2 regions of the Arthrobacter sp. 210 2 genome follow, and region 2 is predicted to be linked to the other one. Evidence: riboswitches for the same ligand, from Rfam matches in the RefSeq annotation. Region 2 holds a riboswitch; the other holds the start of a gene.
The links. A riboswitch is a leader RNA that binds a small molecule or an ion and turns the genes downstream of it on or off. The one in region 2 is predicted to bind glycine.
Positions count from the first base shown of each region.

Region 1 (7,489 bases), on a different contig from region 2:
GGCACCAAAAGGGTCAAGAAAGGCCGAAATCCGCCCCTCGTTTTATGGCGGCGTGATGCGCGCGGGAGCACCCTAACGGTTGCGCGCCGAAGCGGCCACAGCCCTCGTTTCGGGGCCTTGACGCTCCTAGGCTTGAGCTATCCAATCGCTCCTTCCATGGGTGGCACCACAATGAAAAAACTCTCCATCTGGCTCACGGCTATCCTCATGGCCGTTGGGCTGGGACTCCTGGTTCCGGGGCCCGCCTCGGCAACCACATCGTATTGCGGGCTGGGCTGGGGATCCCTGGCTAAAACCAGTGAAAACCCCACCACCGCATCCGTCACCAACATCCGGACTGGGCAGCACTACTGCTTTGACCGGATGGTGGTGGACCTTAATGGCCCGGCCGCCGGGTACACCGTGCGTTACGTACCGCGGATTGTCCAGGACGGGTCCGGCTTTACCGTCCCGGTCCGTGGCGGCGCACGGCTGCAGGTCACTCTCACAGCGCCGGCCTACGACAACAACAGCGGCAGGCCCACGTATGAGCCCCGCAACCAGGCAGAACTTGCCAACGTTGCGGGTTACCAGACCTTCCGCCAGGTTGCCTGGGCCGGAAGCTTTGAAGGCTACACCAACGTTGGCCTGGGCGTCCGTGCCCGCCTGCCGTTCCGGGTTTTCACCCTGGACGGTCCGGGTGCCGGCTCCCGCCTTGTGATTGACGTAGCGCACTTCTGGTGACATCGGGCCGGCTGCCCAAGGCCGGCACACAACTGAAAGGTGCCGCGCCCCCGGATCGCGGGGGCACGGCACCTTTTGTGCGGGGGCAGTGCCATGGAGGCCTTGGCCTACTCCGGAACCACCAGTGCGGGGGTGTCCCGCTTCAGGGTCTCGCCCCGGAAGAAGCCGGGCCGGACCCGGGCCATGATGAGCATGAACACGGCGCCAAGGGCCAGGATCCCGATGCCCAGGACGAAGACCAACCCGACGCCGAACACCTCGGAACCGCTGCCGAACTCGGGAGCAAGGCTGTCCACGGCGGTCTGGCCGAACACCACGAACAGGCCTACTCCGCCGAGCACCGGGCACAGGAGCCGCAGGACGAAGTTGCGGACGCTGCTGAAGACGCTGTGCCGGAAGTACCAGGCGCAGGCCAGGGCGGTCAGCCCGTAGTAGAAGCAGATCATCAGGCCCAGGGCCAGGATGGTGTCATTGAGGACGTTTTCACTGACCACGTGCATCACTGCGTAGAACCCCGCCGACATGACGCCCGCCGCGATGGTGGCGAAGCCCGGCGTCGCGAACTTCCTGCTGACCCGGCTGAACGGCTCCGGCAGGGCACCGTAGTGGCCCATCGCCAGCAGGCTCCGCGACGGCGACATGAACGTGGACTGCAGGGACGCGGCGGAGCTGGACAGCACTGCAAGGGACATCAGGATGGCGAAGGGGCCCATGATGGGGGAGGCCAGGGCCGTGAAGATGTTCTCGTGGATTTCGGTGTTGTTCAGGCCGTTGCCGGTATCGCCCACGCCGGCGAACATCATGGTGGCGATGCTGACCAGCAGGTAGATGGCCAGGACGATGACGGCGGTGAGGGTGCCGGCCAAGCCGGAGGTCTTCTTGCCGTTCGCCGTTTCCTCGTTCACGGTGAGGCAGACGTCCCAGCCCCAGTACACGAAGATGGACAGTGAAATTCCTGCGGCGATCTGGCCAAAGGTTTCAATCTTGGTGACATCGAACCATTCCCAGCTGAAAGGGATGGCCGTTTCGGAGCTCGACCAGTTGGCGAACGCCATGGCCACGAAGAGACCAAGGACCAGCAGCTGGAACCCCACCAGGCCGTACTGCACCCGTTTGGTGGTGTGCAGCCCGCGGTAGCTGACCCAGACGGCCAGGGCCACGAATACAAAGCAGGTCAGCACGTTCAAGGCTTTGTTGGCCGCCAGGTCTGCCAGTTCCGGGGCTCCGGTGAGCTGTGACAGGAAGAGGTAGAAGAAATCGACGGCAACGCCGGCGAGGTTGGACAGCACGATGATGTTGGCGGCCAGCAGGCCCCAGCCACCCATCCAGCCCACCCAGGGTCCGAAGGCCTTGGTGACCCACGTGAACGTGGTCCCGCTGTCCGGGGAGTCGGCGTTGAGCTCCCGGTAGGCGAGCGAGACCAGGATCATGGGAATGAAACCGATCAGGAAGATGACGGGCAGCTGGAGTCCGGCTTCGTTGACGGTGGGGCCCAGTGCGCTGGTGAGGGTGTAGGCCGGGGCAATGGTGGAAATGCCAAGGACGACGACGGCGAGGAGCCCGAGCTGCCCGCCTTTCAGTCCTTTGGCGCTGATGCCGGCGGCGGAAGTGTTGCTGCTGGGGCCGGGGGAGGGCGTGCTGGTGCGGATTGTCTCTGTCATGGCACCACTTTCTGGGAAGACATTATGACGACGGTCACTATATGAATGGCGTTCATTTAGTATGAGGGTGCGGAGCTGCCTACGCAAGGGGAAATATGAATCACGTTCGTTTATGTCCGTTCAGCGCAAATTAGTAAGCTCACTGAGAAACTGCCCCCGTCCCCGCCGCCGCGCTCTGCAGGGGCTGGTAGGTTCGGGATTACTGGACCAATGAGGAGGACGCATGAAAGCTTCACCGACACTGACCAACAATTTGCAGGCCGTGCTCACGGACCTGATCGAACTGCACCTCCAGGGCAAGCAGGCCCACTGGAACATTGTGGGTACCAACTTCCGGGACCTCCACCTTCAGCTGGATGAAATCGTGGACGCAGCGCGCCAGTTCGCCGATGACACGGCGGAGCGCATGCGTGCACTGCACGCGCTTCCGGACGGCCGCAGCTCCACGGTTGCCGAAGCCACCAGCCTGGCGCAGTTCCCCGAGGGCCTGATCAGCACCAAGGACGCCATTGAGCGGATCGTCGCAGCCCTTGAGGCTGCCGTGGGAACCATGCGAAAGGTCCACGACGAGGTGGATGAGGAAGATCCCACCAGTGCCGACCTGCTGCATGAGTTCATCGCCAAGCTGGAGCAGTTCGCCTGGATGGTGAACGCCGAAACCATGAAGCCCACCGCCAGCGTCACCGCCCCGGACGCCAAGTAGCCCCGCGGGATCAGGCAACAGTCACAAGGCGCCCGGCGTCGGAGCAATGCTCCGGCGCCGGGTGCCTTTTCGCTGTCTAATCCGATGTTGCCCGCCGCCTTAGACGGCCTTGGGCACTTTGCGGAGCACGACGGCGGCGAGCACTGCCGCCGTCGCCATCAGTACCAGCCCAATGGCGGCCGTGATGTGAACCCCCGAGTTGAAGGCTGCGGCCGCGGCGTCCCGGACGGCATCCGCCAGGGGAGCGGGCAGTGCTGAGGCAACTTCCATGGCCCCGGCGAGCGTTTCGCCGGCGTTGTGCGCGGCGGAGGGCGGCGCGGCTTCCAGCAGCCCGGCCGGCAGCCGGAGGTTGTGCTGGTAGGAGGCTGTCAGGATGGAGCCCAGTACCGCCGTGCCCAGGAGCGAACCCACCTCGTAGCCCGTCTCGGAAATCGCTGCCGCCGCACCCGACTTCTCGGGCGGTGCAGCACCCAGGATGAGGTCGTTGGAAATGGTCTCGGCAGTGCCCACGCCCAGGGCCAGGATCAGGAGGGCCGCCAACAGGAGTGCCGGGCCGCCGCTGTGGTTGCCGAAGGTGACAAGGCTGTAGCCGGCGGCGCTGAAGGCCAGTCCTGTTCCCACCACGAATCCGGGCCGCACCCGCCGGACGAGCGGCACAACCACCAGGCCTGCCACTACCGTGGCCACCAGTGCCGGGATCATCGCAATCCCCGCAGAGGAGGGGGACATGCCCTCGAGGAGCTGCAGGTGCTGGGCCAGGAAGAGGATAAAGCCGTTGAACGAAAACAGGGCCAGGACGTTGGCCGCGATGGCCATGCTGAACACCCTGTTCCGGAACAGGGACATGTCCAGGAGCGGGTTGGCCAGCGTCAGCTGCCGGCGCACAAAGACGGCTGCCATCACCAGCCCGAACACCAAGCTGCCCAGGCCTGCCGGTCCCGGCCCCTCGGTGGCAATGTCCTTGATTCCGTAAACCACCGGAACCATGACCAGCAGGGAGAGCAGGATGCTGGGAACGTCCACCTTCCCCGGCGACGGGTCCTTCGATTCCGGAATGAACACAGGTCCGAAGGCCAGAAGGGGCAGCATGAGGGGAACGGCGACGAGGAAGACCGCGCCCCACCAGAACTGCTCCACCAGCCAGCCGCCGAAGATTGGTCCCAGGGCGGCGCCCCCTGAGAACCCTGCAGCCCAGATGGCGACGGCCAGCCGGCGGCGGTTGGGCTCCGGGAAGATGTTGCGGATCAGCGACAGCGTGGAGGGCATCAGCATGGCGCCGAAGAATCCCAGGGATGCGCGGCCGGCGATCAGCCACTCCGGGCTCGGTGCGAAGGCGGTGGCGGCGGACAGTGCGGCAAAGCCGATGCTGCCGGTGATCAGCAGCTTCCTGCGGCCGATGCGGTCGCCCAGGCTTCCCATGGACACCAGCAGTCCTGCAAGGACCAGCGGATACGCATCCACGATCCACAGGAGCTGGACTCCGGAGGGGTCCAGTGAGCCTGCGATGGCTGGCAGGGCAAACGTCAGCGCGGTGTTGTCCACCGCGACCAGCAGCACCGGGAACATCAGCAGGCCCAGGGCAAGCCAGTCACGCCACGGCGCCCGGGAAAGCGGACTGCCGGAAGCAGATGCAGAGGTCCTGGTGGTGCCAGCGGAAATGGTCATGCCATAACTGTACCGTCTGGACGGTATAGTTACGAACCGCTGGGTTTGAGGAATAATGCATGGAGGAAGGCATGATTAGAGGCATGCCCCGCAAGCCCGTAGCCCGCGACGCCGTACTTGACGCCTTTGAAACCCTTCTGATCGACGTGGGGGAGCGTGCAGCCACCCTTGACGCCGTCGCGGCGAAGGCCGGGGTTTCCAAGGGCGGCCTGCTCTACCACTTTCCAAACAAGGAAGCCCTGATCCAGGTGCTGCTGGACCGGCTGGACGAACTGGCCGGAGCCGACGCCGATGCCATGGCCAAGGCGGAGGAGGGGGCCGCGGCATACTTCATCAGGTCCTCCGTCTGGGCTGACACCCCGCTGGACCGGGCAATCGTCGCCGCGACCCGGCTCGCAGAAGTGGCGCACGAGGAAACGCGCCGCCGCTTCGCCGCCATCCAGCAGCGCTGGCTGGACGAGATCGCCGCCGATGTGGGCCCGGCACTGGCCAAAGCAGTGCTCTACATGGGGGACGGGCTCTACTTCAATGCCATGTTGGCCGTCGGCCCCGTGCCGGAAGGCGGAGCCGCCGCGGATGTGGACAATCTCCTTGCTGCCCTGGAGCGCCTGCGCAGGTAGGCCGTCATTTGCCCCAGGGGCTGCGGCGTAGGACAATTGGAGGCTGTGAAGGCCCTCACCGGCCGTTCTCAGCAATCCAAATGAATAGCCTTTGATCTGCGGCGGGAGAGTTCTGCCGAAAGTACAAGCAGGCGCCGTAGGAGCAAACCCTCCCCAGGAATCTCACAGGCCCATGTACCGCCGCGGCGAGGCACCTCTGGAAAGCAGCAGGCAGTCCGCCTGTGCCATCCCGGCTACGGGAGACCAAGGACTGTTGTGCTCACCGACGGTGCAAGCGGGGCCATGCGCAAGCACGGCAACGCGGAAACTCTCAGGTCCAATACAGAGCGGGGAGGAACCCGAATCGATGTGGCGTACCCTGCGCCACCTGAATTATGGAGTTCCTCGTGACCGTATCTCCGGCCTCCGCCTCCCTGGCCTCAGCTGCCACCTTCGTTGACCGTCATATTGGCGCACGGCGCCAGGCCGACGTCGACGCCATGTTGAAAGCCGTCGGCTTCGACACCGTGGACGCCCTGGTTGATACGGCGGTCCCCAAGGACATCCGTCAGGAAACCCCGCTGAAACTGTCCGCGGCCCTGAGCGAGGTGGAAGCGCTCGCCGAACTGCGCAAGCTGGCAGCCAAGAACAGGACGGCCGTGCAGATGATCGGCCAGGGCTACTTCGACACGGTGACCCCGCCCGTGATCCGCCGCAACATCCTGGAATCCCCGGCCTGGTACACGGCCTACACCCCGTACCAGCCTGAAATTTCGCAGGGCCGGCTTGAGGCGCTGCTGAACTTCCAAACCATGGTCCAGGACCTCGTTGGCCTGCCCATCGCCAACGCGTCCCTGCTCGATGAAGCCACCGCCGTGGCCGAAGCGGTACTCATGATGCGCCGCGCGAACAAGAACAAGGACGCCAGGGATGGCAAGACCGTCCTGGACGCGGACTGCCTGCCGCAGACCATCGCGATCGTCAAGGGCCGCGCTGAGGCGCTCGGCTTCGAGGTTGAAATTGCCGACCTGTCCGCGGGCCTGCCGGACGGTGCCATCAACGGCATCGTGCTGCAGCAGCCCGGCGTTTCGGGCCGCGTCTTCGACCACTCCGCCGTTATCGGTGAAGCCAAGGAACGCGGCGCGCTCGTGACCGTCGCGGCTGACCTCCTGGCGCTAACCCTGATCACCCCGCCGGGGGAGCAGGGCGCCGATATCGCCGTCGGCTCCGCCCAGCGTTTTGGCGTCCCGCTGTTCTTCGGCGGCCCGCACGCCGCGTACATGGCGGTCCAGAAGGGGCTCGAGCGCTCCATGCCCGGCCGCCTGGTGGGCGTGTCCAAGGACGACGCCGGTGTCCCCGCCTACCGCCTTGCGCTGCAGACCCGCGAACAGCACATCCGCCGCGAGAAGGCCACCTCCAACATTTGCACCGCGCAGGCCCTGCTGGCCATTGTTGCGTCGATGTACGCCGTTTACCACGGCCCCGAGGGGCTGAAGGCGATCGCCCAGACCGCCAACCGCCATGCCCGCACGCTGGCTGCTTCCCTGAAGGCTGCCGGGGCAGAGGTTCTGCACACCTCCTTCTTTGACACCGTCACCGTCCGCGTGCCCGGCAGGGCTGCCGAAATCGTTGCGGACGCCGAGGCCAAGGGCATCAACCTGCGGGGCATCGACGCCGACACCGTAGGCATCTCCGTTGATGAAACCACCACGACGGCGGTCGTCGCCGATGTCGTTTCCGTCTTCGGCGCCGAAGCGGTCGGATCTACCGGCAGTTTTGCGCTGGACCCCGCCGTCGAACGCTCCAGCGGCTACCTGCAGCACCCGGTGTTCAACACGCACCGCTCCGAGACCCAGCTGCTGCGGTACATCCGGAAGCTGTCCGACCGGGACCTGGCACTGGACCGCACCATGATCCCGCTGGGTTCGTGCACCATGAAGCTGAACGCCACGGCGGAGATGGAAGCGATTTCCTGGCCGGAGTTCGCCTCGACCCACCCGTTCGCCCCGGATTCGCAGACCGAGGGCTGGCGTGAACTGATTGCTGACCTCGAGGCGCAGCTGACCGAGATCACGGGCTATGATCAGGTGTCCATCCAGCCCAACGCCGGTTCCCAGGGTGAGTTGGCAGGGCTGCTG
Region 1 is NZ_JBNHIE010000011.1:162,474-169,962, reverse strand. Features, by position in the region: gene AC5RWA_RS18595 (AMIN-like domain-containing (lipo)protein) at 172-723, shown strand; gene AC5RWA_RS18590 (APC family permease) at 831-2,384, opposite strand; gene AC5RWA_RS18585 (Dps family protein) at 2,608-3,087, shown strand; gene AC5RWA_RS18580 (MFS transporter) at 3,187-4,752, opposite strand; gene AC5RWA_RS18575 (TetR/AcrR family transcriptional regulator) at 4,836-5,372, shown strand; glycine riboswitch at 5,465-5,562, shown strand; gene gcvP (aminomethyl-transferring glycine dehydrogenase) at 5,747-7,489, shown strand, end outside.
Region 1: it holds a riboswitch for glycine, as region 2 does, so the genes downstream of both, gcvP (aminomethyl-transferring glycine dehydrogenase) here and cycA (D-serine/D-alanine/glycine transporter) in region 2, are expected to answer to the same signal.

Region 2 (7,489 bases):
TCCGGGGCCTGTTCAAGGTCCTGAACGACGACGACGTCCAGGCCGTCATCGAGGGAATGGTGCGCAAGCACCTTCTCACTCCGCCGTGGGGACCTCCGGTGGGCAGGATGGCGGAGCGGATTTTCCACGACGGGCACCACCACAAGCTGGTGGACCTGCTGGTGGACCGCGCGGCCGACTGGGTCAGCGAAAACCACGAAACGGTCAGCCGGCTGGTCTCGGAGCGTTCGCCAACCTGGGTGCCGCAGTTCGTGGACGGGCTGGTGGGCGACAAGGTCTACATCGAGTTCCTCAAGTTCGTGCGTGCCGTGCAGTCCGATCCGAACCACCAGGTCCGGCAGTCCATCGACAAGTACCTGAACGACCTTGCCCAGGACCTGCAGCACGATCCTGTGATGATCGCCCGCGCCGAGGACATCAAGGCCCAGGTCCTGGGTGACCCGGAGGTCCGGGAACTCGCGTCGCGCACGTGGGGAACGGTGAAGAACGCCCTGCTCGGAGCGGTGGAGGATCCGGACAGCGACCTCACCATCAAATTCAAGGCAGCCGTCCGCGACTTCGGCTCCAGGCTGGTCAACGACCCCGAACTGGCCGGCAAGGTCAACGCCTGGATCGGCGACGCCGCCGGCTATCTGGTGCGGACCTACAGGTCCGACATTGCCGGGGTCATCACGGATACCGTTGCCCGCTGGGACGCGGAGGAAACCTCGCAGAAGATTGAGCTGCAGGTGGGCAAGGACCTGCAGTTCATCCGGATCAACGGAACGGTTGTGGGGTCCCTGGCGGGGCTGGCGATCTTTACGGTGGCGCACCTGATTTTCGGGTGAGCCAGCTCCTGCACGGCAACGCGGGGTCAGGCAACGCCCAATAAACGGCCTCCGGCGGGCCAGGAGTGACCCCGCGTTGCTTGAGGAGGGCGGCCTACGCGAACGACTCCAGCTCAACGCCGGCTGCCTCGAGTCCTGCCCGGACACCCGCGGCCATCTCCACCGCACCGGGGGTGTCGCCGTGGATGCACAGGGAGTCCGGCCGGACCTGCACCACTGTTCCGTCGACGGCCACCACTTCGCCCTTGGTTGCCAGGCGGACTGCGCGCTCAACGATCGCATCGACGTCGTGCAGGACGGCACCTTCCTGCGAGCGCGGCACCAGCGTGCCGTCGCCCCGGTAGGCGCGGTCCACGAAGGCCTCGATGAACACCGGATGCCCGGCTTCCTGTGCCTGCTTCAGCAGTTCCGAGCCCGGCAGTCCCAGGATGGGCAGCCCGGGATCGTACGCGTTGACCGCTGCAACCACAGCCGAGGCCTGCTCGGCGTCGTGGACCAGCCGGTTGTACAACGCGCCGTGGGGCTTCACGTAGTCCACGGAGGCACCCACGGCGTGGGCAACGCCGTCGAGCGCACCCAGCTGGTACAGCACGTCGCCGAACAGCTCATCGAAGCTTGTGTCCAGGGAGCGCCGACCGAAGCCGGGCAGGTCGCGGTAGCCGACGTGCGCACCCACCGTCACGTCGAGCTCGTAGGCTGCCCGGCAGCTGTCCAGCATGGTGATGGGGTCCCCGGCGTGGAACCCGCAGGCCACGTTGGCGCTGGTCACCAGCTGGAACATCGCGGCGTCGTCTCCCATCGTCCAGGAGCCGAATGATTCGCCGAGGTCAGCGTTGAGATCCAAGTGTGTTGCCTTCCAGCGTCAGGTTGTCCGGAGCGGCAGCGGTGGGCTTAAGCTCCCCGGGAATGGTGTCCGGCATGGGGCCGAACGCTTCCTTGGCGTTGGACACCACCGCGCGGCCCATCATGAGGTTACCTGCTCCACCCACCACAGCCCCGATGCCGAACGGCAGGGCCCTGCCAAACAGTGCCGTGCCCTGGCGCTTGAGGAGGTTTTTGAGGAAAGCCTTCTGGATCCTGCTCCGGATGCTGCTGAATCCCGGCATGGGCATGGACTTGGAGAGCATGCTGCCCCAGGCCCTGGTGGCGTTGACTCCGCTGCCCGCGGCCTGGCCGCTCAGGGTTCCCAGCAGCGCCGTCCCCTCTTCGCCAAGCATGATGGCCATGACCATGGTGCTGGCCTTCTCGGGGTTGGTGAGGCGGATGCCGTGCAGCTCCGCCAGGGACGTCGCGTACAGGGCTGTTGCTTCCAGGAACCCCACGGTGGCGGCAGCGGACAGTCCCAGCGACGCCACCGTTCCCACCCCGGGAACGACGGCGGTAGCGCCCACCACTGCACCCCCGCCGGTGACGGCACGGAGGTAGTCACGTTCCAGGATGTCCGCCAGCTGCGCCGCCGTGGCGCGGGGATGCTTCTTTTGCAGCCGGCGGATGTAGGCCACCACCAGTGGACGCTGAATTTCCACCGCCTTCAGGAGCATGTTGTGGACGCCCGGCTTGGGCTTGCCGTCGGCGTCGAACACCGCGTTGTGGGCGGTTTCCTGTGCGATTCGTACTGCGGGATTGCTGCTCCTGGCCATGGTCACCTTCATTCAAATCGACCTGCAGCGGTGGGCTGCCGTGCTTCTCCATCCTAAGTGGATCAACACTAAGCATGCTTAACTTCTATGACGTGGCCTGGGGGTTTCCATGGACCAGGCTGTTGAAGGTGTACAGGTGCACGCCTGCAATCTCCGGAACATCGCGGAGCTGGTCCAGGATCGGCCGGGGCGAGTAGCTGCTGCCGCTGAGCAGACGGCGGCCGAGCTGCCCCTGCCGGGTGAGGAACTTCAGGGACGGACCGACGCCGATCTTTGCCGCGAGCGCAATGAGCTTGGCACGGGGGACGGCGCCGGGCACCCCCGCCCAGATGGGCAGCTGGACACCTTCGCGCCGGAGGGTTTCCGCGTACCAGCTGATCCGGGGAACGGAAAAGCACATTTGGGTGGTGACGCCGGATGCCAGGTGTTGCTTTTCCAGCAGGGCGTCGAGCATGTGGAGCTCTCCGTGATGCGGGTGCCCTTCCGGGTAGCCCGCCACTCCCGCCGAGATGTCCCCGTCCGAAAGCTCCATGATGTCCTCCAGCAGTTGAAGGGAGTTGCTGTATGGGCCCGCAGCTTCCGCAGCATCACCGCCGATGGCGAACACCTCCGTGATCCCTGCATCCCGGCAGTCCCGCAGCGCGTTTTCCAGCTGCCCGCGGCTCCCGATGCTCCGGGCAGCAAGGTGCGGGACCACGCTGTATCCCATACCGGCCAGCTGCAGCGCCGTCTGCATGGTCCGCGCGATGCCATGGTGCGGCAGGCACGTCACGGTGATGGTGGAGCCCGGAGGAACGTGGGCCCGGACGCCGGCGGTGATGCCCTCCGTCGGGATGATCTCCAGCCGGGTGGGAAGGCTCCTGGCTTCCCGGGACGCCCGCGTATGCGGGTTGGAGCCGGACCGGATGACCCGCTCGCTTGCCGCACCCGTCAGTTCGGTGCCGATCACTTCGGCGCCTGCTCTTTCTGGGGAGTCCTGTCATTCGCTGTCCCCTTGCTGCGGCCCGCTGCAGCCTCATCGGCCCGGAGCTCGGCCTGAAAGACGGCGAAGCGGGCGAGGTGTGCCGGCCGGCGCCGCAGGATGGCCCACGCAACGCCCAGCACAAGGAACCATGCGGGGGTGACCAGCAGCGCGGCAAGGGTGTCGGGCTGGGTGGTGAGGGCCCAAAGGACGAAGGCGAAGAAGGCGAAGATCAGCCACACCACGGGGATGCCGCCGGGCATTTTGAACGCGGACGCCGAGTGCAGGTGCGGGCGGCGGCGCCGGAAGGCGAGATAGCTGGCAAGGATGATGGACCAGACGAAGATGAAGCAGACGGCGGACACGGTGGTGACCATCTCGAAGGCCTTGCCCACGTCCTGGCCGGCATACATCAGGACGACGCCGGAGAGCAGCAGCACGCAGGACAGGAACAGCGCGTTGCTGGGTACTTTCCTCGCGGAGAGGCGGCTGAAGATTCCGGGAGCGTCGCCTTCCTGGGCCAGGCCAAAGACCATCCGGGACGTGGAGTAGATGCCCGAGTTGGCGGAGGACATGGCGGAGCTCAGGACTACCAGGTTGACGACGGTGGCTGCGGCTCCAAGCCCGGCCAGGGAGAACATTCCGATGAATGGGCTATGGCCGGCCGCGAACTGGGTCCAAGGGGTAACGGACATCAGGATGATCAGGGCGCCGACGTAGAAGAGCAGCACCCGGATGGGGATGGCGTTGATGGCCTTTGGCAGGTTCCGTTCAGGATTCTTGGCCTCGGCGGCCGTTGTGCCAACAAGCTCGATGCCCACGAAGGCGAAAACGGCGATCTGGAAGCCGGCCACGAAACCCATGAATTCGTTGGGGAAGAAACCGCCGTGGCTCCACAGGTTGCTGAACCCGGCGGCTCCTGCGTCGCTCTGGAACCCCGTGAAGATCATGAACAGGCCCACGATGATCAGCGCTGCGATGGCGATGATCTTGATGAGGGCGAACCAGAATTCCGTTTCACCGAACGCCTTCACGGTGGCGAGGTTGAGCAGCAGGAGAATGGCGACCGTGGCCAGCCCGGGGATCCACAGCGGCAGTGAGGGCCAGAGTTCCCGGGAGTACCCGGCGATGGCGATGACGTCGGCAATGCCGGTGATCACCCAGCAGAACCAGTAGGTCCATCCCGTGAAGAACCCGGCCCAGGGCCCCAGGAGGTCGGCCGCGAAATCGCTGAAGGACTTGTAGTTCAGGTTGCTCAGGAGCAGTTCGCCCATGGCCCGCATGACGAAGAACAGCATGAACCCGATGATCATGTACACGAAGATCACGGACGGTCCGGCGGCGGAGATGGTTTTGCCTGAGCCCATAAAAAGGCCGGTGCCAATGGCGCCGCCGATGGCGATGAGCTGGATATGCCTGTTGCTGAGCTGCCGCTCAAGGTGTGGCGGTTCGCTGTGTTGGGCTTTGCCTGGGTGTGGTTGGCCGCTGGGGGACGTCGGGGGATGAATCGTCATGAGGAACTCCATCGTTCAAGCAGCACCGTCAGGTGCCGCAAAGATTCGGTTCCTCCCCGCTCTGTACAGGACCTGAGAGTTTCCGCAGCCATCAAGGCGTGCTTGCACCGTCGGTGAGCCAGGACCTGCCTGGCTGCTTTCCAGAGTTGCCTTTCCGCGGCGGTACGGGGGCCTGAGAGTTTCCTGGGGAGGGTTTGCTCCTACGGCGCCTGCTGAATGTACCGGGCAGGACTCTCCCGCCGCAGGTCAAAGGCATTTTAAGTTAGAAGTCGTGATCAGTTGCGGAGCATTTCCAGCCCCATCCCGGCACGGACTGCCCAGAGTAGGTTGAGCCAGTCCGGCAGGGGACGCCGATCACGGGTTCAGTGTGGTTCCGGTCACGAACGATTGTCAAACCCCTGCCCGCAACAACGTAGCGAACCGACTGCTCCCGGCCGTCATGACTGGACGGATTTGCTTTCGAAGCCCTTCAGCCTGTACCTTGTGAGCCGAATCACCCACATTTGAATAAGCCTTTCGAGCTGTGACGGGAGAGTCCTCCCGGAGCAACACCGGGCAGGCGCCGTAGGAGCAAATCCTCCCCAGGAATCTCTCAGGCCCATGTACCGTCACGGCGAGGCGACTCTGGAAAGCAGCCCGGCTATATCCCTTTGACGAGGGGTCCCGGACTCACCGACGGTGCAAGGGGGGCCCTGCCACAAACAGGCTCCACCGGAATCTCTCAGGTCCAATACAGAGCGGGGAGGAACCCAAACCATGCCGCGCCACCCGTGGCCGGCCAGACCTGGAGTTCCTCATGACGATTCAATCCCTTCCATCGACTTTTGCCGACCGGCACATCGGCGCGCGCCGCCAGGCCGACGTCGACGCGATGCTCAAAGCCGTGGGCTACGACAGCGTGGACGGTCTCGTGGACGTTGCCGTCCCTGCCTCGATCCGCCAGGACAAGGCCCTCCGGCTGGCAGCCGCCATGAGCGAGGTTGAGGTCCTGGCCGAGCTGCGCCGGATCGCCGCCAAAAACAAGACCGCGGTCCAGATGATCGGCCAGGGCTACTACGACACCATCACCCCGGCCGTCATCCGCCGCAACGTCCTGGAAGCGCCGGCCTGGTACACGGCCTACACCCCCTACCAGCCTGAAATTTCCCAGGGCCGGCTTGAGGCGCTGCTGAACTTCCAGACCATGGTCCAGGACCTGACCGCGCTTCCGGTCGCCAACGCCTCGCTGTTGGACGAAGCCACCGCCGTGGCAGAGGCCGTGCTGCTGATGCGCCGGGCCAATAAGAATAAGGACGCCAAGGACGGCAAGACCGTCCTGGATGCCGATTGCCTTCCCCAGACCATTGCCATCGTCCAGGGCCGCGCCGAGGCGCTCGGTTTCGAGGTGGAGGTCGCCGACCTGTCCAACGGACTGCCCGACGGCGCCATCAACGGCATCGTGCTGCAGCAGCCCGGCGTCTCGGGCCGGGTGTGGGACCAGTCGGCGGTCATCGCTGAAGCCAAGGAACGCGGCTCCCTCGTCACCGTCGCTGCCGACCTCCTCGCCCTCACCCTGATCACCCCTCCAGGCGAGCAGGGCGCCGACATCGCCGTCGGCTCCACCCAGCGCTTTGGCGTTCCGCTGTTCTTCGGCGGCCCGCACGCAGCCTACATGGCCGTCCGGACCGGCATGGAACGCACCCTGCCGGGCCGCATCGTCGGCGTGTCCAAGGACAATGCAGGCGCCCCCGCCTACCGTCTCGCGCTGCAGACCCGCGAGCAGCACATCCGCCGGGAAAAGGCGACCTCGAACATCTGCACCGCCCAGGCGCTGCTCGCCATCGTGTCCTCCTTCTACGCCGTTTACCACGGCCCGGACGGGTTGAAGGCCATCGCCGAGAGGGTCCACAACAACACCCGGGTGCTCGCCACCGCCCTCGCCAAGGTGGGCCGGGAGCTCGTCAGCGACTCCTTCTTCGACACCCTTACCGTCCGTGTCCCCGGCAAGGCCCGCAAGGCCATCACCGCGGCTGAGGCCCGGGGCATCAACCTGCGCTTCGTCGACGAAGACACTGTGGGTGTTTCCATCGATGAGACGACGACGGCGGCAACACTTTCCGCTGTTGCCGTCGCCTTTGGCGCCGGTCCCATCGGGGACGCACAGGGCTACGAGCTGCCCGAAACGGTGCTCCGCACCTCGGGCTACCTGCAGCACCCGGTGTTCAACACCCACCGCTCCGAGACCCAGCTGCTGCGGTACATCCGCCGCCTTTCGGACCGGGATCTCGCGCTGGACCGCACCATGATCCCGCTGGGTTCGTGCACCATGAAGCTGAACGCCACCGTGGAGATGGAAGCCATTTCCTGGCCGGAGTTCGCCTCGATCCACCCCTTCGCCCCCGACTCGCAGACCGAGGGCTGGCGCGAACTGATTGAAGGCCTGGAAGCCGACCTCACCGAGATCACCGGCTACGACCAGGTGTCCATCCAGCCCAACGCCGGATCCCAGGGTGAGTTGGCAGGGCTGCTGGCGATCCGCGGCTACCACCTGTCACGCGGCGACGACCA
Region 2 is NZ_JBNHIE010000002.1:310,224-317,712, reverse strand. Features, by position in the region: gene AC5RWA_RS05840 (DUF445 domain-containing protein) at 1-827, shown strand, start outside; gene AC5RWA_RS05835 (LamB/YcsF family protein) at 922-1,671, opposite strand; gene AC5RWA_RS05830 (hypothetical protein) at 1,655-2,467, opposite strand; gene AC5RWA_RS05825 (methylenetetrahydrofolate reductase) at 2,553-3,416, opposite strand; gene cycA (D-serine/D-alanine/glycine transporter) at 3,413-4,942, opposite strand; glycine riboswitch at 4,994-5,091, opposite strand; glycine riboswitch at 5,093-5,191, opposite strand; glycine riboswitch at 5,460-5,560, shown strand; gene gcvP (aminomethyl-transferring glycine dehydrogenase) at 5,739-7,489, shown strand, end outside.